4 regions of the Virgibacillus salidurans genome follow, and region 1 is predicted to be linked to each of the others. Evidence: riboswitches for the same ligand, from Rfam matches in the RefSeq annotation. Region 1 holds a riboswitch; each other region holds the start of a gene.
The links. Region 1 has a riboswitch for S-adenosylmethionine ahead of KFZ58_RS07600 (phosphoadenylyl-sulfate reductase). Riboswitches for the same ligand answer to the same signal wherever they lie in the genome.
Positions count from the first base shown of each region.

Region 1 (6,026 bases):
TGAACCTCCGATTGATACGGATTCGGATTGCACATCACATTCCGGTTTACATCACCACAAGCAGCTAATGTATCCATCAATGCTTCATTTATTTCCTGCATTGTTTTCTTGAGATTCCACTTTAGTATCCCGTGCATTTGAAATGCTTGCCGGGTAGTCAATTTCAGCGTTCCATTGCCATATTTCTGGGCAAGATCGTCCATGACTAACCATTGCTCCGGTGTAGCCACACCACCAGGTGCACGTACACGCAACATGAACTGGTAAGCTGGCTCAAGCTTTTTGCGCCGCCGTTCGTCTCGTATATCCCTGTCATCCTGCTGGTAACTTCCGTGAAATTTTAACAACTTCGTATCTTCATCTGAAATTGCTCCAGTTATTCGGTCCTGAAGTCCTTCTTCGATCGTCCCTCGCAGGTAGTTACCTTCTTCCTTTATTCGCTCAAGATCGCTCGGAGGTCCATTCTGCTGTGAAAATCTATTGTTCACCATATTTAAGCTCCTTTCCATTTAGCTTCGACTTAATATATATCACGTTGATAACGTTTCTGCTGTCGCATATCTTTCAAATAGACTTCTGCTTCCTCATAGCTCATGCCGCCCTCTTGTTCAAGGATCGTTATCAATGTATGATTGACGTCCTTTGCCATCCGTTTTTCGTCACCACATACATATACATTAGCTCCTTCTTTTAGCCATTGATAGAGTTCCTCACTTTTCTCAAGCATAAGATGCTGGACATACACTTTTTCAGCAAGATCTCGTGAAAATGCGACATCCATCCGGGAGAGCACACCTTCCTTAAGCCACTTTTGCCATTCAACCTGATAAAGAAAGTCTGTGGAAAAGTGCTGATCACCATAAAATAACCACGTTTTACCATCCACACCTGTCTCCTCCCGCTCTTCCAGGAATGATCGAAAAGGTGCTACACCTGTGCCTGGTCCAATCATGATCACCGGCGTGTTAGCATCGGCTGGAAATTTAAAATTCGGGTTACGCTGGATATAAATTGGTAATAGAGACCCCAGCTCTGCCCGTTCCGCAGACTGTCCAGAGCAGACACCGAGCCGATTGCGCCCGTGGGCATTATATCTAACCGTTCCAATTGTCAGGTGTACCTCCTCCGGGTTTGCTTTATAACTGCTCGTAATCGAGTAGAGGCGGGCCGGAATTTTTCTGAGAATCTGTACAAATTCGCTTGGCGGCACCTCCCGAGGCGGGAAATCCTTTATCAAATCAAGCAAATCCCGCCCAACGAGATACGCTTTTAGTTCTTCCTCCCGTCCTGTCCTAACCAGTTCACTTAACCCGTCATTTCTGAAAAGTTGTGCTGCCTGCTCCACCAATGGTTTTATCAGTCTAGTAATCTCGAAATTCGTAAGCAGGGCATCACGCAATGCGCGTGTATCCCCCTTTTTATTTACCGGAACCGTTTCTTCAGGATCCCAGTTCATTTCATCAATCAGTTTATCCACCAGGACAGGATCATTTTCAGGGATGATACCCAAGCTGTCCCCCGGCTCAAAGGCCAAGTTTGACCCTTCGATAGATAACTCAAGATGCCGTGTTTCTTTGTTCGACCCACTTCCATTCAGATCCAAATTTTCTAGAATTTCAGCATTAAAGGGATTGGCTCTTGAAAAGTTCGATTTTTCCGCCTTGAGTGACCCAGTATCTACTTGCCCTGTACGGGCGGTTTCACTTCCAGGCTTAACCTCCTGCGTCACTTGCAATTTATCTAATACACCCTCAGCCCATTCTGCTGCAGGTTCGTCAAAATCTACATCACAATCCACCCGTGGGTAAATCCGTTCACCCCCTAATTCTTCCAACCGTTTATCAAAATCCTTGCCGGTCTGACAAAAGTACTCATAGGACTGGTCTCCCAGAGATAGCACTGAAAATCGCAAATCATCCAGTTTTGGTGCTTTTCTGCCATGAAGAAATTCATAGAAAGATATAGCATTATCCGGCGGTTCCCCCTCTCCATGGGTAGCCGTTATGATCAGTAAATCCTGGACTTTTTTTAAATTTTTTGGTTTAAAATCATCCAACGCAGCTAATGTAACCTTGATATCCCGTTTTTCTAACTTTTCGAGCATCTCCTCGGCAAGTGTTTGCCCATTACTAGTCTCAGATCCAAAAAGGACTGTCACTTCACGGGAAGCTATCTGCTGAACGTTTTGGGATGAAGTTTCAAGCTCTGGCGTATTCTGCACAACAGAATCAGGAGATCCCGCTGTCTGAGGAGCCGCCAGATATCCACTCAGCCAATTTTTTTGCGCCTCCGTTAATGTTGGAAGAAGGCGGTTAAGATTATCTATTTGTTCTTGATTAAAAGGACTGTTCATTACCTGTAACTGCAATTATAGTCACCTCACAAAGGAATAATTTTTCTTCTTTAACTGTATAGCCGGCAGTTGGATAGCTTTCGTAACATAAAACATTGTAATTAGAGCTGTTTACTAGGATTTATGTCCATACGTTTCCATAACTATATGAATTGGATGAATCTAGTTAGAATTATTCCCCGCAGTATGAAGCCCACATTCCGTTTTATCTAGGCCAGCCCACCTGCCTGCACGGGGATCATCAGAATCCGTTACTTGAGAAGTACATGGTATACAGCCGATACTTGGGTAACCTTGATCATGCAAATCATTGTAAGGCAAGTTGTTAACTCGGATATGTTCCCAAACGTCATCCCAAGTCCAATGAATCAACGGGCAAACTTTGATGGACTTAAATCGTTCATCTTTATTAACAAAGTCCGTATGCTTTCGACTGGGAGACTGTTCTCTGCGAAGACCGGAAATCCATGCAGGAACACCACTTAATGCTTCTTCTAGAGGCTTTATTTTTCGAATAAAACAACATTGGTCAGGCTGGCGCTTCCATAGAGCAGAGCCATATTGTTCCGCCTGTTCATCCAGGGTTAAGTCAGGCTTTTTTAAATGAATACGAAGTTCAGGATATTTTTCTTTTATTTTGTCAATAAGTTCATACGTTTCCTGAAAATGAATCTCTGTATCCAAAAAAACAATTTCCGCATCCTTTTTCACCTTGGAGATTAAATCAATTAATACGATGCCTTCCGCGCCAAAGCTGCATGCATAAACAACGGAATCACCGTATGATTCGTAAGCCCATTGCAAAACTCTCGTGGCTCCTTTAGTAGCATCTGTTGGATCCCAATCCTTAAAAGGGTCTCCCGGGAAATCATTATAGCTGACCGAGTAGTTCGTCATATGTCATCCCTCCAAATAAAAAGTATATGTTGAAATCAAAAATACCAATTAAAAATCCCCTTCTTATCATGTAAGAAGAGGATATGCTACTACATTATATTTAGCCATCGACTCTTCTTATCTTCCAGACATATAGCCTGTAGGAGTTGGCACAGTGTTTAACGTAACCTGTTGCCGAGGCTTCAAAGGGCCTTTCCCTCCACCTCTCTCGATAAGAAAAAATGCGTAAAATTAAATTTTATTAACTTGGTAAGTTATTATATACTGAAAAAACGGAAAAGTCAACAGATATTTCAGAAAAAGTATATTTAATTTTAAAATTTCCAGAATAGGGGCGCCTTTTAATATACGTTCTTTTTATTGTTATCTTTCCATACTCCATCTAAAATTATAAAAATTATAATTCTTTCCTTGACTTTCTATAAAAACAGCTGTAATGTGTTTATTAATCAATAATTGAATAAATATTTTTCTTATCCAGAGAGGTGGAGGGACTGGCCCTTTGAAGCCTCGGCAGCGGACTTTTTTTAGTACTGTGCCAATTCCAGAAGCGTATGCATGAAGATAAGAAGAGCAATTAGCGAACGATGTCTAACCCTCTTCTTATTCTAAGAAGGGGGTTTTATTTTTGAGTAATTACCAAAAACGCTATCCATAAACACGGCGTTTGAGAAATTCTTAGAAAATATGTAACCGGGAGGAGAAAAGATATGAAGCGCAGTTTAGAGGAACGTCTTAAAGATGGAACAGTGATTGCTGGGGAAGGGTATTTATTCGAATTAGAACGAAGGGGGTACTTACAAGCTGGTTCCTTTGTTCCTGAAGTAGCATTGAATAACCCCGAGGCACTTAAACAAGCATATAGGGATTATATGAATGCTGGTTCAGATGTTGTACTTGCATTTACATATAATGCACATCGAGAAAAGATGCGTATTATCGGTAAGGAGGACTTGTTAGAACCACTCAATCGTAATGCCATCCGTTTAGCAAAAGAAGTTGCTAAAGAGCATCCAATAGAAGAAGCATTAGTTGCTGGAAATATTTCCAACACCAATCTCTTTGACCCAGAAGATGCTGAATCAAAGCAACAGGTAAGAAATATGTTTGCTGAAATGACAAGTTGGTGCAAGGAAGAAGGCGTCGATTTCATTAATGGTGAAACATTTTACTATCATGAAGAAGCACTCATTGCACTGGAAGAGATTCTTAAACAAGGATTACCAGCTGTTATCACACTTGGACTAATGGGGGAAAACATTTTAAGAGATGGTTATACTGTAGATGAATCTTGCAAAATACTTTCAGAAAAAGGCGCATTGGTCGTTGGGATGAATTGTTTCCGTGGTCCGGACACAATGCAACCATATTTAGCTGACATAAGAAAAGCCGTAAACGGATATGTTGGTGGCTTACCAATTCCTTACCGCACATCCGAAGAAAATCCAACATTCTTTAATTTACCGGACGGAGGATGTAGTTGTCATTTACCATTAGAAACAACTTTCCCGACTGCACTGGATCCACTTTATCATAACCGTTATGAATTAGCAGCCTGGGCAAAGGAAGCAAAAGAAATTGGTATAAATTATATTGGTTTATGTTGTGGTGCATCACCAGCAATGCTGCGTGCAGTGGCTGAGGCGGTGGGTGTTGAAGCCGTGAATTCAAAATACTCCCCCGACATGGAAAAGCATTTCTTATTTGGAAAAGACAAAACACTAAAAGAACACAATTTGAACTATCGGTTAAAAGCTTAAGAGATAGATTTATGGAACGATAACACTAATTTCAAAAAAATAAAAAAGAAAGAAGGAATTTAAATGTCAATCACATTAATAAAAGCACCATTTCGAGGAGATCAAGTTGGAAGTCTATTACGACCAGAGAATTTACATGAAGCGAGAAAGGAATTCCAAGAAGGAAATATTACAGCAGAACAATTACGTGAAGTTGAGACAAAAGAAATTAAACGAATCGTTGACAAACAAATTGAAGTTGGATTAGAAGCAGTAACTGACGGTGAGTTTAGACGTAGATTTTGGCATACCGATTTCTTAGAACATTTGAATGGTATAGAGGGATATGTCCCCGATATAGGATATATTTTCCATGGTAATGAGGAAACGGAAAAATATAATATCCGAAATATAGGAAAAGTTACCTTTAATCCTAACCATCCATTTATAAAAGATTTTGTTGAATTTAATAAAATTGTTGATGGTCGTGCGGTTGCCAAACAAACGATTCCTAGTCCTAATCAACTGTTTAATGAGGGAATTATCGACGAGAGTATCTATCCTGACATTGAGGAATATGCAAATGACGTAATAAGAACATATCGTGATGCATTAAAGGCGTTTTACGATGCTGGAGTTCGCTATTTACAATTTGATGATGTTTATATTGCTGGCCTTTCTTCTCCAGATATCCCGTTTAATGATGGTAAATATTCACGAGAAACACTTATTGATCTTGCATTGCGAGTTATAAATGAAGTATTAGAAGGAAAACCAAAAGATTTGTTCGTGACGACCCACTTATGTCGTGGAAACTATCGGTCTAATTGGGCTTTTGAAGGAAGCTATGAACTTATTGCCCCTAAACTATTTGCAAAGGAAAAAGTTGATGGATTTTTCTTGGAATACGATGATGAACGTTCAGGTGATTTCAAACCATTAGAATTTATTCCAAATGGCGGATCAAGAGTTGTACTTGGTGTCTTAACATCCAAAAATGGTGAACTTGAAGATAAAGAATCAATAAAAGCACGAAT
Region 1 is NZ_CP074373.1:1,458,261-1,464,286, reverse strand. It holds gene cysI (assimilatory sulfite reductase (NADPH) hemoprotein subunit) at 1-491, opposite strand, end outside; gene KFZ58_RS07605 (assimilatory sulfite reductase (NADPH) flavoprotein subunit) at 521-2,368, opposite strand; gene KFZ58_RS07600 (phosphoadenylyl-sulfate reductase) at 2,516-3,250, opposite strand; SAM riboswitch class I at 3,365-3,468, opposite strand; SAM riboswitch class I at 3,721-3,821, shown strand; gene KFZ58_RS07595 (homocysteine S-methyltransferase family protein) at 3,961-5,010, shown strand; gene KFZ58_RS07590 (5-methyltetrahydropteroyltriglutamate--homocysteine S-methyltransferase) at 5,074-6,026, shown strand, end outside.

Region 2 (6,026 bases), 1.6 Mb from region 1:
CTCTTATCAGTGGTGGTTCCTCCTGATTATCGCTGTAGGGCTTTGGTTCGTTTGGGCAATTGTAGTGGATAAAAAGAGATTGAATGCCATCTTGCTGGTCGGATTAATGGCAAGCATTATCGCATTAATTTTGGATGAGATTGGCCTTTTCTTAACTTTATGGGCCTATGCCTACCAACTTGCACCGTTCACACAAAAATTACTAACTGTCGATATCGCCATCATTCCAGTAAGCTATATGCTTCTGTATCAATACGCTAGAAAATGGAGGCCTTACCTTATTAGGCTTTTCTTATTATCGCTTTTTGCCGTATTCGTGGCGGAACCCATTTTTGGGATGTTAGGTATTTATATCTTGCTTGGATGGGAGCATTGGTACTCTACACCTTTTTATTTTCTGATTGGTGTTTTCGTGAAATGGATGGCCGATAAGGCGGTCGGGGACAAAGGATTTTAGCGTTTTTCATAGAAAAAGCGAGTGACTGCCCGTGCCTTGCGTTGAGTCACTCGCTTATCGTGGCTAATCCCATTGATAAGGGGTTTGCTGATATACATAGTAATTAAGCCAATTATAAAAAAGCAAATGCGTGTGCGACCGCCATGTATTCGGTGGTCTTTCGTTTGGGTCATTACCTGGAAAATAGTTCTCCGGTATGCTTGTATCCAGACCCCTCTGGTGATCCCGCGTGTATTCCTCAGCAAGTGTTTCAGCATCATATTCAAAATGACCGGTAATCATAATATGTTTTTCATCGTTGGAAATAACAATAAACGCACCAGCCTCACTTGAGGAAGAAAGTAAGGTCAGGCGTGGATCATTTTGAATTTCTTCCATCGAAACGGTTGTATACCTGGAATGTGGAGCGTTGAAAATTTCATCAAATCCACGAACCAGCTTTATTTTGGGATCAGACACCAGATGATTATAAACGCCGAATAATTTTTCCGGCAGCTCATATTTACCAATCCCATAATGATAGTACAATGCGGCCTGGGCACCCCAGCAAATGTTCAAAACAGAAGTCACATTCTCTTTTGTCCATTCCATGATCTCTGTTAATTCTCCCCAATAGTTTACATCTTCAAATGGCAGATGCTCAATTGGGGCTCCGGTAACAATCATTCCATCATACCGGCGATCTTTGATGTTTTCAAAGGTTGTGTAGAACGTATCCAAATGGGATTTGCTTACAGTTTTCGATTCATGTGTCCGCATTCTTAAGAACGTGATATTTACCTGCAGGGGCGTATTCCCCAATAAACGCAGGAGCTGTAACTCCGTCCTTTCCTTTTCCGGCATTAAATTTAAGATGATTATATTAAGTGGACGAATGTCTTGCATCCTTGCCCGATCTTCATCCATCACAAAAATTTTCTCTTGTTTTAATACTTCCGTTGCAGGCAATTCTTTCGGTATGTTTATTGGCAACTGACATCTCTCCCTCCTGCATACTTATTCTATTAACAACGTTAAAACTCGCACCTGTTTATTGCCACACTTCTTCAGAAATTTCTACAATATGGCGGATTTTATCCCATTGCTGATCTTCCGTTAAATCATTACCCTCTTCCGTTGAAGCAAATCCACATTGCGGGCTAAGACATAGGTTATCATAGGATAGATATCCAGCCGCTTCAGCAATTCGCTCTTTTACAAGGGCTTTATTTTCCAGCTCAGCAAATTTGGATGTAACTAAACCTAGAACAACATGCAGATCATCCCTGTTCACATGTTTCAGCGGTTCGAATCCACCGGAACGCCCGTCGTCAAATTCAAGAAAAAGCCCGTCAACATTCAGACCATTAAATATCGTTTCCGATGCCTTATCATACGAACCAGAACTGAAATAACGAACGGTAATTGCCCCGGCAAATATGCATGGTAACCAGAAGATCATCTGGACGATCGGCGATGGATTCATTGATAGCGCGTTTGCATAATTTTTGCAGTTCGGCAGGCTCATACCCTTCCGCGCGGAGCGATTGTTCCCCCTCTTCCGATAAAAAGGAAGCCCATGACGTGTCATCAAGCTGTAAATAGCGGCATCCCGCATCATAAAAAGCCTGAATCGCTTTTTTATAGGCATTTGTCAAATCCCTCAACAAATCCTCAATATCACCATAAACTTCATTATCAATCTCCGCCCGAACTAGGAGCATATTAGGGCTTGGAATGGTCTGCTTGGCAACATGATCCTCTCCTACTTTTCCTCGCAAAAACTTGAAATGATCTAGGAATGGATGATCTTCATTAAAATCAACGTTGCCTGTTACACGAATCGCATGGGCAGTTGTTTCAATGCCATCAAACTTCAATCCAGTGTTTGATTCGAATCCTTCCACACCACCCAAATTTTCTAGAAAGTCAAAATGCCACCATGAACGGCGAAATTCCCCGTCGGTTATCGACGTAAGTCCTGCTTCCTTCTGCTTTTCGACAAGTTTGCTTATTTCTTCATCTTCAATAGTACGAAGCTGCTGGGCGGAAATTTCTCCATTTGCATTCTGGGCTCTTGCCTGTTTAAGGCGTTCCGGTCTTAGAAAACTACCCACATGGTCTGCTTTGAATGGTGCCTTGCTATCTAATTTTGTTGTTGTCATGGTATTCCGCTCCTTTAATCAAAAAAGGCCCCTTCGATTAAGAAGAGGCACTATCATGCGATCATCTTCTTATCTTCCAAGTTTCATCAACTTGCTAGAAGTAGCACCTTGTTATAATAACAGGTTGCTGAAGCGTCACTGGGCTTAGTCCCTCAGCCTCTCTTAATAAGAATCGTTACCTGAATTATTTGAATTACTATACAAACGATAGTAGCATTTTTATAGATAAAAAGCAAGGAAGCATGGACAACCCTCACAATACTAACGACAAAGGGTAGCATGCATACGTGTGTCACCCTATCCACTGTGCAACCGAAATAAGATCTGGAAAAAACATGTCTGCATCTGCTCGTGTTTCTTTCCTATTTCCAATAAGAATGGTCCTAACACCCGCTTCCTTCCCTGCTTCAATATCCGGCTCGCGGTCCCCTACCATATAACTTTGATCTAAATCAATATCATGTTTTTCTGCAAAATCCAAAATCATTTGCGGCTTCGGCTTACGGCAGGCACAATTCGCATGTGGCTTGTGGGGGCAATAAGCGATGTCATCGATGGTTGCACCAAATGCGGCTAAATCTTTTTTCATCTTTGTATGTACTGCCTCTAAAGCAGTTTCTTGCATATAGCCAAGCCCGATCCCCCCCTGATTCGTTACAACGAAAACCTTAAATCCCAAATCATTGAACCGCCTTACAGCTTCGCCTACACCACTTAGCAAATGGAAGTCCTTTGGCTTATTTACGAATTTCACCCGATTGGTGAGTACCTCATTGATTACACCATCCCGGTCAAGAAACATGCCGATGTTCATGACATTACCTTCTTCCATATGTTACTTGCACAAATCAACGGGGAAGCACGGGGCAGCCCTTTTGCTTCCTAAAAAGCAGAAGAGCCGTCCCAGTTCATCCTTAGAATTCCAATTCCTTTGGTGCTTCTCCTTTTTTATTCATAACCCGGATGGCAGTTGGATTAATCTCCAGCAAGACAAGTTCTGGGTCCTCTGGGCCATCAAAATAAATTTTCATCGTGTCATTCCACAGCTCCTTTTTCAGTGCTTCTGAATTATTAAAGGAGACCTTCCCTTGATATTCCACATAATCATCACCAAATCCTTCACCATCGTATCCGAGCAGAATATGCGTGAAAGGATTCGCTTCAATTTCCTCCGCCTTATCCGTTTCCTTGCTCGTTAACGTATAGAGCTTCAATCCTTCATTGAAAAACGTCATGTACCTTGTATGGGGCTTATTATTCTTCACTGTTGCCATCGGGCCAACGTAGCTGCTTTTTAGAATTTTTTCAACGGTTGCTTTGATCTCAGTTTGACTCATTACTATACACTCCTTTTTGTTGCTGGTGTAAATAGTATTCCTTCTGCTCTTGAAAAATAAACATTTTCCTGACTTCAGAAATGGATGTGGCTTGGAATGTATATTACTGTAAAATAAAAAAGGTGACCGCTCTCCCTAAGGTTAGCGATTACCTCTAAATTAAATTACCCTTTCTTAATTATCCTCAATAAGTCTAGCAACATCTTCCCCGCATTTTTTGCATTTTCCTTTAAGCAATATTCCATGCTTGTCGTTATGCATGTCATAATCGACGATAGTAGTTTCCATGCAGTTGACACAAAACACATTGCTAAGAAGCTGCATCTGGATGTCCTTAGGAATTTTAGACCATTTTTGAGCAGCTTTTAAATCGGTAACTGAAATTTTTTAACCTCCTTAAAAAAGCATGTGGACAGGTTCTCCCGCCTCCTTAAGAAGCAGAAGAACCGACCCCATGCTTTTTCTCAAACCTTTCAATCAATGCAAAAATATATGCTGTATTTTTCGATACATAGGATGCTTCTTTCCTCACACCTGGTTCCCCGCTGCTCCAACGATCATAAAAAACATGGACACGCTCGAATTCTTTGAAACTGATCTTTCTGTTTTTCGATATATTCACACTTGGTTTTTTAAATGTGGTGGGTTTTATAATTAAGGTGTCGTCTGCAGGAATTACAGCAAACCATAATGGTTCCTGATGATTTCTGGGTACTGTATGTATCTCAAACTCGTAATCTCGCTTTTGTATTTTGTTCCATACCTCTAACGCATTCATTGGCAACCCTCCCGTAAATTGTTGTATCTATCATAATACATAAACACCCAATCTATCAATCAATTGACGGAAGGGAGGGGGCAAAGTACCCTTTCACCTTCCCCTTATATAGCCATATTATTTTTCATAAGCCTTCTTGCCTTGATATAGGCAATTGCTTCTTCTATTTCCTCATCGGTCAACTTGATATCATCCACATATAAGTTATAACTCTCCAGATCCTTTGCATGCTGCAGGTTTACCCCTGATGATTTTGTCTCTTCACCTAGTAAATAGTCCACGTCCACATCAAAATATTCAGCAATCTTACTAACATGACTGGGGATCGGTTGCTTCTTACCAAGCTCATAACTCCAAATAATTGTTTTCGCAAAATGCAATTCATTAGCCAATTCCTCTGGCGATAATCCTTTTTCTTCCCTTAATTGTATTAGTCTCGATGCAATATTACTCATCTGTTTCACTCCATTTATTTTTCTAAATATTATATTTATTCCTATTGTATCACAAATTGGCGTAAAGATGTAGAATTAGGCCTTCGATTTAAAAAACTTTACTAAGAATTAACTTAATTAAAAGTTTGAAATTTATGGAGAAAGGGGAGGTTCCTCGTCTCAACAACAACAAAAAGACACCGTTCCTGTCCCTTCGTCCCAAAAAATTACCCTTACCCTCGCATGAAATCCTACATTTTACACATGGTAAGAATATAACCCTTGGAAGCAGGGGGCCGTCCCATGCTTCAAAGAAAAGAGGCTAAATTTTGGAATATGCGTGGTTTTCTTTAATTCCGTTTGTGATTGTTATAGCTTTATCCATTTGGCTGAAGAAAATCTTACCCGGTCTTGTGCTTGGGCTTTTAGTTGGGGCTCTTTTGGTTGAATTCAGTGTTCTTGGCGGAACAGTGGAAACGGTCAACTATATTGTAACAACACTTTCGGATCCGTCAAATATAAATATTATCGCCTTTCTCTATCTTTTCGGCGGGTTAATCGGCATGATGCAGATTTCGGGAGGTATTAAAGGGTTTTCCGAGTGGATCGGTGAAAAAATTGATTCTGAACGCGGTCTGCTTTCGATTATCTGGCTGACACTTCCCTTTACATTTATGATGCCAATGTTTCGGATCATGATGATCGGCCCTGTTGTGAAATCATTGCTTAAAAAAGTAAATACATCCAAATGGAAGGTCGGCTTTACCATGGATGTATCGACAAGTTCGGTAATTGTTTTGCTACCAGTTGCAACTGCATTTGTCGGATTCATGGTATCTCTTGTTCAAGGCGGTATTCAAGAACACAACCTTAACA
Region 2 is NZ_CP074373.1:3,679,360-3,685,385, forward strand. It holds gene KFZ58_RS18340 (CBO0543 family protein) at 1-457, shown strand, start outside; gene metA (homoserine O-acetyltransferase MetA) at 521-1,429, opposite strand; partial or broken gene KFZ58_RS18350 (5-methyltetrahydropteroyltriglutamate--homocysteine S-methyltransferase) at 1,488-2,601, opposite strand; SAM riboswitch class I at 2,668-2,773, opposite strand; gene KFZ58_RS18355 (D-glycero-alpha-D-manno-heptose-1,7-bisphosphate 7-phosphatase) at 2,894-3,415, opposite strand; gene KFZ58_RS18360 (pyridoxamine 5'-phosphate oxidase family protein) at 3,516-3,938, opposite strand; gene KFZ58_RS18365 (hypothetical protein) at 4,369-4,716, opposite strand; gene KFZ58_RS18370 (helix-turn-helix domain-containing protein) at 4,821-5,171, opposite strand; gene KFZ58_RS18375 (Na+/H+ antiporter NhaC family protein) at 5,480-6,026, shown strand, end outside.
Region 2: it holds a riboswitch for S-adenosylmethionine, as region 1 does, so the genes downstream of both, KFZ58_RS18350 (5-methyltetrahydropteroyltriglutamate--homocysteine S-methyltransferase) here and KFZ58_RS07600 (phosphoadenylyl-sulfate reductase) in region 1, are expected to answer to the same signal.

Region 3 (6,026 bases), 950 kb from region 1:
CTTTTAGAAAACAGCCTTTATCTTTTATCTAATTTATTGGAAATAAAGTCTCCAATGAATTGAAAAATGAATACAATGATGACGATTAAAACAGTACAAACTAACACAACATCAAAGTCGCGTCGCTGAAAACCAAAGAAGTATGCATAGTCACCTAAACCTCCGGCACCAATAACGCCGGCCATCGCTGTATAGCCAATTAAAGCAATTCCTGTAACGGTAATTCCTGACACCAATGCCGGCATCGATTCCGGCAAGAGCACACGAAAAATAATGGTCCGTGTTTTTGCTCCCATGGATTTTGCCGCTTCAATCACACCTTTATCTACCTCTTTAAGCGCGATTTCCACGAGCCTGCCATAAAATGGCGCGGAACCGATAATCAATGCAGGCAATGCAGCGGACGGCCCACGGATGGTTCCAATTAAAAAGTCAGTGAACGGGAATAACAATAAAATTAAGATGATAAATGGAATAGCCCGAAACACATTTACAATTGTAGCTACGATAAAATTAAGAACCTTATTTTGCCACATTCCACCTTGTGCTGTCAGATACAGGAGCAATCCTAAAATGATTCCTAAAATAACCGTTCCTAACAGTGCTAACAATGTCATATAAAATGTTTCATATGTTGCAACAACCAAGTCTTGTACATCCAGATTCGGAAATAAATCAGTCAGCATCACGAACAACCTCCAGTTCTACCGAGGTATCATCACGGATATAACTAATAGCCTGATCCGTTTCCGCTGTTTCTCCCACAACCTGCACAAACAATGTCCCATAAGCACCAGCTTGCGTCTGTGTTATTTTACCTTGAAGTATGTTTATATCAAGATCGAATTTCTTAGCGAGCTGACTTATCAAAGCCTGATTTGTCGTTTCACCAATAAAATGAAGTCGAATGATCTTACCTTTCTCATACGTATTAATCAAATGAGTTACACTATCATCCTCATTTGCACCCATGACCTGCTCCACAAATTTTTTTGTCACGTTTTGTTTCGGGTGCAAAAATACGTCCAAAACATCCCCCTGTTCCACAATTCGCCCTTCGTCCATTACCGCAACTTGCTTGCAAATTTTACGTATAACATGCATTTCATGGGTAATCAGGATAATAGTTAAGCCAAGCCGCTGATTAATATCAACCAATAAGTCGAGGATGGAATTGGTCGTTTCCGGATCCAACGCGGAAGTGGCTTCATCACAAAGCAATACTTTCGGGTTATTTGCTAAAGCACGAGCAATACCCACGCGCTGTTTCTGTCCCCCGCTTAACTGGGATGGATATGCATCTTCCCGTCCGGATAGACCCACCAAATTAATTAGCTCCCGTACACGTTCCTGACGTTCCGCTTTTGTAACCCCGGCTATTTCTAGTGGAAATGCAATATTATCTTTTACCGTACGTGACCAAAGCAAATTGAAATGCTGAAAAATCATCCCAATTTCCTGCCGCGCCAGACGAAGCTGCTTTGTATTTAATTCCGTCATTTCCTGATTGTCAATCTCTACACTACCAAAGGACGGATCTTCCAAGCGATTAAGCAGACGGACAAACGTACTTTTTCCGGCACCACTATAGCCGATCACGCCGAATATCTCACCTTCTTTAATCGAAAGGGTCAGATCATCTACAGCTGTTATTCTTTGGTTATTCGTAGTAAAATATTTACTCAAACCCTTAATCGAAATCACGTCTAATCCTCCTTTAAAAACGGATCCACTGTTTATTATGTCCCGTCAAAAATAAATAACGCCCTTCTGTAAGAGAACAGAAGGACGTAAATAGTTATACCCTCGTTCCCTCATCTACCAAAGCATACACTTTGCAGGAATTGGCACCTTTCAGACATCGAAATATCGCAGGTTGCCGCGGGTTCACAGGGCCAGTCCCTCCACCGCTCAAGATAAGAGATAATTTTTTTATAAATTGATAATCTAAATATTAGCATGCTGTTTATACTGTGTCAATCCTATTTTTCATGCTGTTAACTTTTCACAAATAGCTCAGGCTTGTAATCCGTCAAATATGTGTAGATATTTGCGATCGAATAAAAAACATAGATTTTTTCTTTAACCTCATTGCCTTCCTTAATCAATAGACAAGGAACGCTCTCAATTTGCTGTTCTTGCATAAATGAAGCATGTAGTGAGGCGTTCATCTCATAAAAAATGGTTTCTTTATGCACAGATTCTATCTTCTCTAACATCGCTCGCGCAAGGTGACATGTGCCACAAAAAGGCGTATAAATAAATAATAGATAACGATCTTGCTGAAGCAGTTCGTTTGTAATTTCTTGCAAAACTACCACCCTATACTAAAAAAATTGGATTCACCGCAAATCCTTTACTCACCAAAGCAGTAGCAAGTATATGCCCAGGAGTAGTTGCTACTTCACGGTATTCACTGCTAACATAAATATGTTCTGCATGTGGAAGTTCCCGCCGAAGTTGCCTGCGTAACTTTATACCTGGAGGATCTTCATCAACCAAAATAAAGACATCTTTATTATCCAGATCATAGGTTTCCAGAAGATCATCAAAGCGCTCTACACCAAGCGTACCATTTGTACAGACAATAGTGGCATCTTCAGTAAGCACCTTTTTGATTTCCCTTTTATCGGTCAACCCTTCAACAATAATAACTTTATTTGTTTCATGTTCCATGATCCCACAACACTCCCGATGAAATCAACCAAAAAAGCTTCTATGATTGGTAGTATATGACAAAGATAAGGCTGACTATGCAATTACATTGTTGCAAATCAGCCTGTATTAACTAACCACTAATTAATCTTCGTCTGTAACTGCATTGTACTGTTCAGCAGTTAATAGGCGATCAAGCTCTGATTCATCAGATGGTTCAACGACGACCATCCACGCTTTGTCATAAGGAGAATCGTTCACAAATTCAGGGCTATCCTCTAAATCTTCGTTCACTTCAACAATTTTCCCGCTTAGCGGTGCATATAATTCAGAAACCGTTTTAACCGACTCTACACTTCCGAAGGGCTCATCTAATTCAAGTTCATCCCCCACTTCCGGAAGTTCAACAAATACAATATCTCCTAATTCGTCCTGGGCAAAATCTGTAATTCCAATACGCACTTTACCATCTTCTTGTTTTACCCACTCATGTTCTTCTGAATATAATAAATCGCTTGGTACACTCATTTGAATCCCTCCATTATAGAATTGCACCATAACTATACAAGTTACGTGCATATTTTTCTAGTATCCCGCTTTTTACAACCAATTTTCACGAAAAGCTTCTTCAGAGAATCCAAGCGTGACTTTTTCGCCATCCGTTACGATTGGTCTTTTAATCAGCATTCCGTCAGAGGCTAGAATTTCTGCCATTTCCTCTGTGCTTGCATTTTTAATTTTCTCCTTCATATTTAACTCACGGTACTTTTTCCCACTCGAATTGAAGAACTTCTTGGCTGGCAAATCGCTTTTTGCAATCAGATCAAGCAATGTTTCTTTTTTCGGTGGTGTGTTTACGATATGTATGGTTCTATAGTTGACTTTATTTTCATCCAACCACTTCTTCGCTTTTTTACATGTGCCACAATTCGGATACCAATAAAATGTTACCGCCATCTACAACCCTCCCATTCCATTCCATTCTATTTATATTACATTCTACCATGACTGGGGGGAATTATTCATTGTTTTTGAAGTGGAGTATTATAACATATGATGATCCCCGTAATTATAGAATAACTAACCCCCTATCACAGTTGTAATAAGGGGGAGTGGTCTTACACGCTATACTTCTCTTCCTCGATGATCTTCACAGCTATTTTCCTTTTTTTGGCAATCACATTTGTTGGTGTGTGACGTGTCAATTTTCTTAGTGAAGACAACATTGTGCGCAATGTATCGCCTTCTTCCACTGCGATTAACGTTTCTTTTGCATCTGCTTCGATACGGTTGAATGCTTCCTGTGCATATACTTGTGTATAAAGCAGTTTTTGTTCATTTTCCGCTTCACCTGACTTATTAATTGCTTTTTCTGTACGGAGAATGGCTGCTTCCATGTTGTAGACTTCTGCAACCATGTCGGCCAGATTCACTAAAATTTCCTGCTCATTTTCAATCTTCTGCATGTATTTCTGTGCGGCAAGACCAGCACCTAGCAGGACGATTTTCTTCGCGTTTTTCAATAGGTATTTCTCTTGGGCTAATGTTTCGTCGCCAACTTCCTCTGGCATCATCATCATTAATTCCTCTTGGAGTCCTTGTGCTTTTTGCAGTAATGGCAATTCACCCTTCATTGCTTTTTTCAGCAATGTTCCTGGAACGAGCAGGCGATTGATTTCATTTGTTCCTTCAAAAATTCGGTTGATTCGCGCATCACGATAGATCCGCTCAACCTCATATTCCTGCATGAATCCATAGCCACCGTGCAATTGGACCGCTTCATCTGCTGTATAATCCAGTAACTCTGTAGCCATATATTTATTCATAGAACATTCAATTTGATATTCAGCGATAGCACGCGCTACTTCACGTCCGTCTTTTAATTGTTCGTCTGTTAATGCTCCCATACGCTGTTCAAAGAGGCCAACCGTACGATAAACGGAGCTTTCATTAGCATATGTTTCCGATGCCATCGTTGCCAATTTCTCCTGTGTTAATGAAAAGCTCGAAATTGGTGTGTCAAACTGTTTACGCTGATTTACATATTTGGTTGCTAATTCCAGTGCGCGTTTGGACCCGCCAACACCACCGACCGCGAGCTTATAACGTCCCAGGTTTAGAATATTGAAAGCAATGATGTGACCGCGGCCTTTTTCACCTAACAGATTTTCCACAGGTACTTCCGCATCTTCCAATACGAGCGTTCGGGTTGATGAGCTCTTAATCCCCATTTTCTTCTCTTCTGGACCAGTAGATACCCCCGGGAATTCACGTTCAACAATAAACGCCGAGAAATGCTCTCCATCAATTTTTGCATAAACAATAAACACATCAGCGAATGCGGAATTTGTGATCCACTGTTTTTCCCCATTTAAAATATAATGAGTACCAGCTTCATTTAAGGTAGCTGTTGTCTTCGCACTCATCGCGTCAGAACCGGAGCTTGGTTCTGTTAGTGCATATGCAGCTAAAAGCTCACCTGTTGCAAGCTTCGGTAAATATTTTTCCTTTTGTGCATCATTACCGAAAAATACAATCGGAAGGGAACCGATCCCTACATGCCCCCCGTGCGTTACCGAGAACCCGCCACCGCGCGAAATTTTTTCTGTAATCAAGGATGAACTAATTTTATCTAGTCCCAGACCGCCATATTCTTCCGGAACATCAGCTCCAAGCAGTCCGAGTTCCCCTGCTTTTTTCAATAAATCTACGGAATGCTCGAATTCGTGGTTTTCGAGATTATCAATCTTTGGTACTACTTCCCCTAAAACAAAATCTTCCGTTGTCTTGGCAATCATTTTATGCTCTTCTGTGAAGTCCTCTGGTGTAATGACATCATCTGCAGTCAAATCTTCTACTAAAAATGCCCCGCCTTTGAAAATTCTTTCCTTTGTTTCACCCATGTAAATCTCCCTTTCCATTTTGGAATATTTATTAAAAAACATATGGAGTTACAACAGTTCGAACACCCCTGCGGCACCCATCCCGCCGCCAATACACATCGTAACAACACCATATTGCTCATTGCGGCGCTTCATTTCATGGATAAGACTTAACGTTAATTTTGTCCCTGTCATCCCAAGTGGATGGCCAAGCGCAATTGCCCCACCATTCACATTTACCTTGTTTGTATCCAGACCCAATGCTTCAATGACGCGTACAGATTGGGATGCAAATGCTTCATTTAATTCAAATAGGCCAACGTCTGACAGATCAATACCAGCTATTTTCAATGCTTTTGGTACAGCTTCAACAGGCCCTACTCCCATAATCTCCGGTTCCACACCAGCTACAGCAAACGAACGGAATTTGACGAGGGCTGTTAACCCTTCTGCTTCTGCCTTTTCACGGTCCATTACAAGAACCGATGC
Region 3 is NZ_CP074373.1:2,407,580-2,413,605, forward strand. It holds gene KFZ58_RS12405 (methionine ABC transporter permease) at 18-686, opposite strand; gene KFZ58_RS12410 (methionine ABC transporter ATP-binding protein) at 676-1,704, opposite strand; SAM riboswitch class I at 1,812-1,923, opposite strand; gene KFZ58_RS12415 (thioredoxin family protein) at 1,998-2,312, opposite strand; gene KFZ58_RS12420 (toprim domain-containing protein) at 2,323-2,676, opposite strand; gene gcvH (glycine cleavage system protein GcvH) at 2,800-3,183, opposite strand; gene KFZ58_RS12430 (arsenate reductase family protein) at 3,256-3,612, opposite strand; gene KFZ58_RS12435 (acyl-CoA dehydrogenase FadE) at 3,774-5,558, opposite strand; gene KFZ58_RS12440 (acetyl-CoA C-acetyltransferase) at 5,607-6,026, opposite strand, start outside.
Region 3: it holds a riboswitch for S-adenosylmethionine, as region 1 does, so the genes downstream of both, KFZ58_RS12410 (methionine ABC transporter ATP-binding protein) here and KFZ58_RS07600 (phosphoadenylyl-sulfate reductase) in region 1, are expected to answer to the same signal.

Region 4 (6,026 bases), 1.2 Mb from region 1:
AGAATAATTTCCTTCGTCCGCAACCTCTGGCGTAGATTTTACTAAGAAAGATCCTATCCATATTGTAGCTACACCTATCAGAGTAGCATAACCACCTGAAGCCATTACACTTCTCTCAATGCCACCGAAGTAAAGAATTAAATATGAGAGTAAACCAACAACCATGGAAACTTCTGCTAATCGGGTAATAGCTTTTCCAGTTTTTTTGCCGTATACTGCATATATTATTGGTCCGAGAGATCCTGCTGATACTCCGGAAACACCTATCCACAAAATGTCTGCCAAGTGTTCTGGCGGGTTAAACACAATAATCATTGCTATTAAACCAACAAGAATAACAGCCCACCTACTAATCCACATTGCAATTTTATTCGCTTTTTTATCATCAACCTTTACTATTCCTTTTTTAACAAAAAATTTTAAGAAGATGTCATTTGCAAAAACGGTCGAAAGAACAACAAACAAACCATCCGTCGTTGACATAACTGCAGCAAGAATCACAATTGCTAAGAAGGCGGATGCAATGATCGGAAAGGCAAATTCGATATATGCAATTAATGCAAAATCAGTAGTTTCTAATTCCGGTAACGCTACACGCGCATATAATCCTCCGAATATTACAACTACACTTAAAAGAGTTGTAATAAAAAAGACTAATAACATCTTTCCCAGATCTTTTTCATTTTTTAATGCTAAAACCTTATTAAAAAGCTGGGGAGAAGATGCAACTCCTGCTTGAATGACAAAGATTCCTAACACTGCACTTAACGAATAGAAGTAAGGTGATTGTGTGTTAAACGTTTCCACTAACTGCTGATTCTGGTTCTGCAAATTAACTGATATATTTGAAAACGCTGTTGTAATATTTCCTTGACCAAAAATAATGATCCCTGATATAAACACAACTACACCAGCAATACACATCAAGACTGCTTGTACAGCATCAGTATAAATATCAGCTATAGTACCTCCAAAGAATACATACGCCATAACAACAACAGCAATTATAATTAATCCCGTAACATATGGTAAATCAAGAAAGTATTGGACAACGCGAGCTCCTGCAGCAAATTGGCTGGCTATATAGAAGATGTTAAATAACATTATAATAGCTGTTCCCACACGAATGATGTCGCTATTATAAAAATCACCAAGCCAGTCTGACAAGGATAATGATTTTTGTTTTGTATTGATCTTTTTTGCTCGTTTTGCAACGATTAAAACACCAGAAGACGCACCTATTATTATCGCTAACATAATCCATAAATTACTGAACCCCCAAGTGTACGAATATGCTGGATATCCCATGAACGTTGCAGCACTTAAAGCGGTAGCTGAGAAAGAAAGACCGAGCACCACCGGCCCTAAACCTGATGAAGCAATTGCAAAATCAGACATAGTTTTCGTTTTCTTAGAGGCAATATAACCTATTCCAAACATCACAGCCATAAACAAAATAAATCCTATCCAAACTAGAGTTTTAAGTTCCATAAATTCCTCCACGTATATGATGTTTGAGCCTAATTTTAAGATAACTTAGAAACAAACATTTAATTTTTAAATATTGATTAAATAACTGACATAGGCAGTATCTTTATAAATGAGGCCGTGCTTGTGAACGCAAGCTTAACGCGAACTTGCTAGCGTTCTAAATTTGCATCCCCCCTATTACCCTAAACCAAGAGGGGTTCCAAATTTAAGGTATCTTCGTGGCCTTATAACACATAGACATTACACATTGACTGTTTCCTAGCTGTTTATCCTCTCTCAATATAGAGTGGATCATGTGTGGATCATAAACCTCCGATATATTCAAGAGCTTGCAGCACTGTAGGAGCTACACTACTAGAGTCATGGAGGAGAAGTGCACATTTTCTCCTTTGTTGGAATTGATTTAAGTAGTAAGCGCAAAGTTATCACGCTTCATTTAAATAAGATTGGTTTTTCTAAATTTACTATTTGAATTTAGGCTCCCTTTTTTCAAGAAATGCATTCACTGCTTCCTTTGTATCTTCCTTATCAATAATAGCAAGGGTTCTAAGATCACCGTCATCTTCAACTTTATTGTAAACCTCTATTTTATTTAAGTATTGCTTCCAATGTTCAACTGCCATCGGACTTTTCTTTTCAATTTTTCTTGCTACTTCAAGTACACGATCCATTAAATTTTCATCTGGTACTACATCAAGAACTCCGCCGTAATGTCTTAGCTCAGAGGCAGAAATGTATTCACCGGTTAATCCAAGATAGCGGACAACTTTATGCGGTACAAGTCTTGATGGTCCATCTCCGGCTCCTACGAGACCAATATTGATTTCCGGAACTCCAACTTTTGCTCTGTCTGATGCAATAATAAGATCACAGCTAGATACTAAAGCCAACCCAGCACCCACGGATGCCCCGGACAATGCTACAATCACAGGGACACGGCAGTTATAGACAGCTTGAATACAATCTAGTACGTGTTGCTTGTATTCTAAATAATTATCACTGGTTATAGAAGAAATATCGTTTACATCATTGCCTGCTATAAATACTTTTCCTTCTGCTCTTAATATAACTACTCGAACAGTACGGTCACTGTTAATCATTTCAAAAGTCTTCTTAATTTCATCATACGCTTGTAAATTTAAAGAATTTACAGGAGGACGGTCTATCGTGACAATACCAATAGAACCCTCTAACTCAAATTTTACAAATTCCATTTTAATAACCTCTTTTCAAGCAAATGTTAATTTTCCTTTTTACAATACTCATCAAATTCAAATGAAGCTACTAATTTTTAAAGGATAATTAATACATTCATAATATCTTAGAATTTTTCGTTTGAACTTTATTTTCCAACTTCTTTATCTTCATACCGAACAACCGCTCCCTCATCAATCATCCTTGAAATATCCTCTTCTGAATACCCGAGACTACTCAATATCTCATTAGCATTTTGACTTAAAAACGGTGGGGGAGAAACAGCCCTATGTGGTGTTTCATTAAATTTTATTGGAACACCAGGTACCATTATTTCTTCGTACCCGGGAATTTTAAGCGGCAAAATCATATCTCTTTCTTTTGTAATCGGACTATCAATTACTTCCTCTATCGTACTGACCGGACCACATGGTACACCTACACCATCAAGAATACGAATCACTTCCTCAGTAGAGTATTGAATGGACCACTTCACAAATCCTTCTTCCAGTATGTCGAAATCATCCAAGCGCTTATTCATATCCCAATATTTCGAATGCTCTGTTTTCCAGTCATAACGGTCGATGGCTTCACAAAATCCATCCCACATTTCATCGGAGAGCGGAGCAATAACAACATATCCATCTTTCGTAGGGAATATACCAGAAAATGTGTAAGAGATTCTTGAGCCCGTCCGCTTGTGACTTACTTTATTTAAAGTAGTGTCTGAGAAATTAAATGCATGTGTAGAAACCATAGAATCTAACATGGAAACATCAATAAGTTGTCCTTTGCCAGTTATAGTTCTAGAATACAAGGCCATTAATGTTCCCAATGCGGCCTGTAAAGGTGTAAAGTGATCTGCCAAATATACTCCAATCGTTGATGGTGACCCATCAGGTTCTCCTGTTAAATGAAGGATTCCACTCATTCCTTGTATGATGGGATCAAAGGCCTTTTTGTTACGAAATGAACCCGTCAGTCCAAACCCGGTTATATGGGTCATTACAATCTGTGGATTTATTTGAGACACCTTATCATACCCGAATCCAAGACGTTCAGGTACTCCGGCAGCATAATTCGTTAGTAGAACATCGGATTCTTCAATAAGCCGATACAGGACATCCCTTCCCTCTTCAGATTTTAAATCCAATGCAATACTTTTCTTATTCCTGTTAACTGAAGTATAATGAAGACTTAACCCCTTATAAATAGGTGTTCGTTTGTGCCCTATATCATCTTTTGCCTCAATCTTTATAACTTCTGCGCCATGATCTGCCAAAATTTGTCCGCAGTACGGTCCGTTAATGGCAGTTCCAATTTCAATTACTTTAATACCATCAATTGCACCCATAATTAGCACTCCTTTATGTAATATTTTTATTTTTTCATTTCTACTAATTAAGGCATATTAAAATAAATAATAAGTCAAACATAGAATATGCCTATTTATTCGTAATCAAATGTACTTACCTTCTTTTTACTGTTCTATTTTTATATTAAAAAACTCCCTTCCTAAGAAGAGAGCTTCATATATTTCTCTTCTTATCTTTCAGGATTACGCTCCTGCAGGATTTAGCACCTTGTTAAGCTGATAAGCCAACTTAATGGTTGCCGGGTATCGTCGGGCCAGTCCCTCCACCACTCTGGATAAGAAATAATACTATTTAATTTTTTCATCGATTCATTCATTAGTTTTCTAATAGGATTACTTAGTTTAAAGATATACGTTTCATACGCATACCTAAAATTTAGAAAACCTCTACCAACTTGGAAGAGGTTTTAATTTCACGCACTCTTCCTCATCTTTCAAGCCTTTAATGCTTGCTGGAAGTAGCACCATCTTACAAAAAAGCATAATTTGTAACGGTTGCCGCAGGATCATAAGACCAGTTTCCTCCCCTGACTCGTTATAAGGAATATTTATATAGTTTTTTATGGTTATTGATACGTATATTACCTTATTCAGAAAAAAATGTCAAGAAGGAAATTTACTACTTTAAGAAGAATGAAGGCTGAAATCGATTGACTGTTTCTGCCTTCATTCTACAATCCTTCAGAATGATCCCTTTTTTCACGCTGAATGATGCAATTTCTCAGCAAGATGCTGGATTTTTGGTAAATTTCCAATATCCATATTTCCGCCGCTGACAATAACACCACAATGACGTGACGCAATATCCTTATGATGTGCAAATAGTGCGCCTAGAGACGCGGCGCCTGCACCTTCCATCAATGTCTTGTTCCGCTCGAGCATATAAACGATAGCAGAAGCGATCTCTTCATCTGAAACGGTTATAATATCATCAACGTACTTACGAATTAGCGGCAATGTATTTTTGCCAGGCTGTTTTACAGCGATGCCTTCAGCAATAGTAGAAACAGACTTCAAATTCCGCGCACTTTGACTATGAAAGCTATCATGCATGGCAGATGCGCCATTTGCTTGAACACCAATAATTTTTATAGCTGGGTTTATATGCTTGGCAGCAACTGCTATACCACTTATAAGTCCTCCGCCGCCAATGGGGACAATAATCGTATCCAGAAGCGGCTCCTGATGCAGCATCTCCATGGCAATCGTGCCCTGGCCTGCCATGACATCATAATCGTCAAACGGATGAATGTAAACAGCTCCCGTTTGCATCTGTCTTTTCATGGAGGCTTCATAGGCTTCCTGAAACGACTCTCCAGTAAGCACAACATCAGCGCCATAGTTTCTTGTTGCATGTACTTTTGCTAGTGGCGTTTTCTCAGGCATGAATATCGTTGCACGCGCGTCTAATTTCGCCGCAGCATGGGCAACACCTTGTGCGTGATTTCCAGCTGAAGCAGTTATAACGCCATTTTTTAATTCTGCATCCGTTAACTGCATTAACTTAAAACTGGCACCTCTGAACTTAAATGCGCCCGTTTTTTGTTGATTCTCCATTTTAAAATAGATATTTTTTTCGAGTAATTTGTTGGTCGTCTTTGATGTTAGTAAAGGTGTGCGATGGACAATGGGTGTTAAGCTTTCCATCGCCGCACGAACCTTTTCACCTGTTAAGCAATCCCCAATGGTTTCACTCTCCTCATTATTTTCCTAAAGCTTTTTCATATGCCTCAATTTCATCCTCGAGCTTTAAGGTTAAGGCTATTTCATCCAATCCATTTAATAATTTTTCCTTATGAAATGCCGGGATATCAAAATTCACCTCATGTTGGTTCCCATCAACGATCCGCTGCCCTTCTAGATCTACATCTAATACCAATGTAGATTCTTCAGCCTGGCGCATCCATTGATTTAACATGGATTCGTCCAGTTGAATTGGAATAATTCCATTTTTTAAGGCATTGTT
Region 4 is NZ_CP074373.1:2,641,938-2,647,963, forward strand. It holds gene KFZ58_RS13590 (sodium:solute symporter family transporter) at 1-1,491, opposite strand, end outside; gene KFZ58_RS13595 (enoyl-CoA hydratase/isomerase family protein) at 1,956-2,705, opposite strand; gene KFZ58_RS13600 (CaiB/BaiF CoA transferase family protein) at 2,834-4,039, opposite strand; SAM riboswitch class I at 4,228-4,342, opposite strand; SAM riboswitch class I at 4,485-4,604, opposite strand; gene ilvA (threonine ammonia-lyase) at 4,760-5,707, opposite strand; gene leuD (3-isopropylmalate dehydratase small subunit) at 5,763-6,026, opposite strand, start outside.
Region 4: it holds a riboswitch for S-adenosylmethionine, as region 1 does, so the genes downstream of both, KFZ58_RS13600 (CaiB/BaiF CoA transferase family protein) here and KFZ58_RS07600 (phosphoadenylyl-sulfate reductase) in region 1, are expected to answer to the same signal.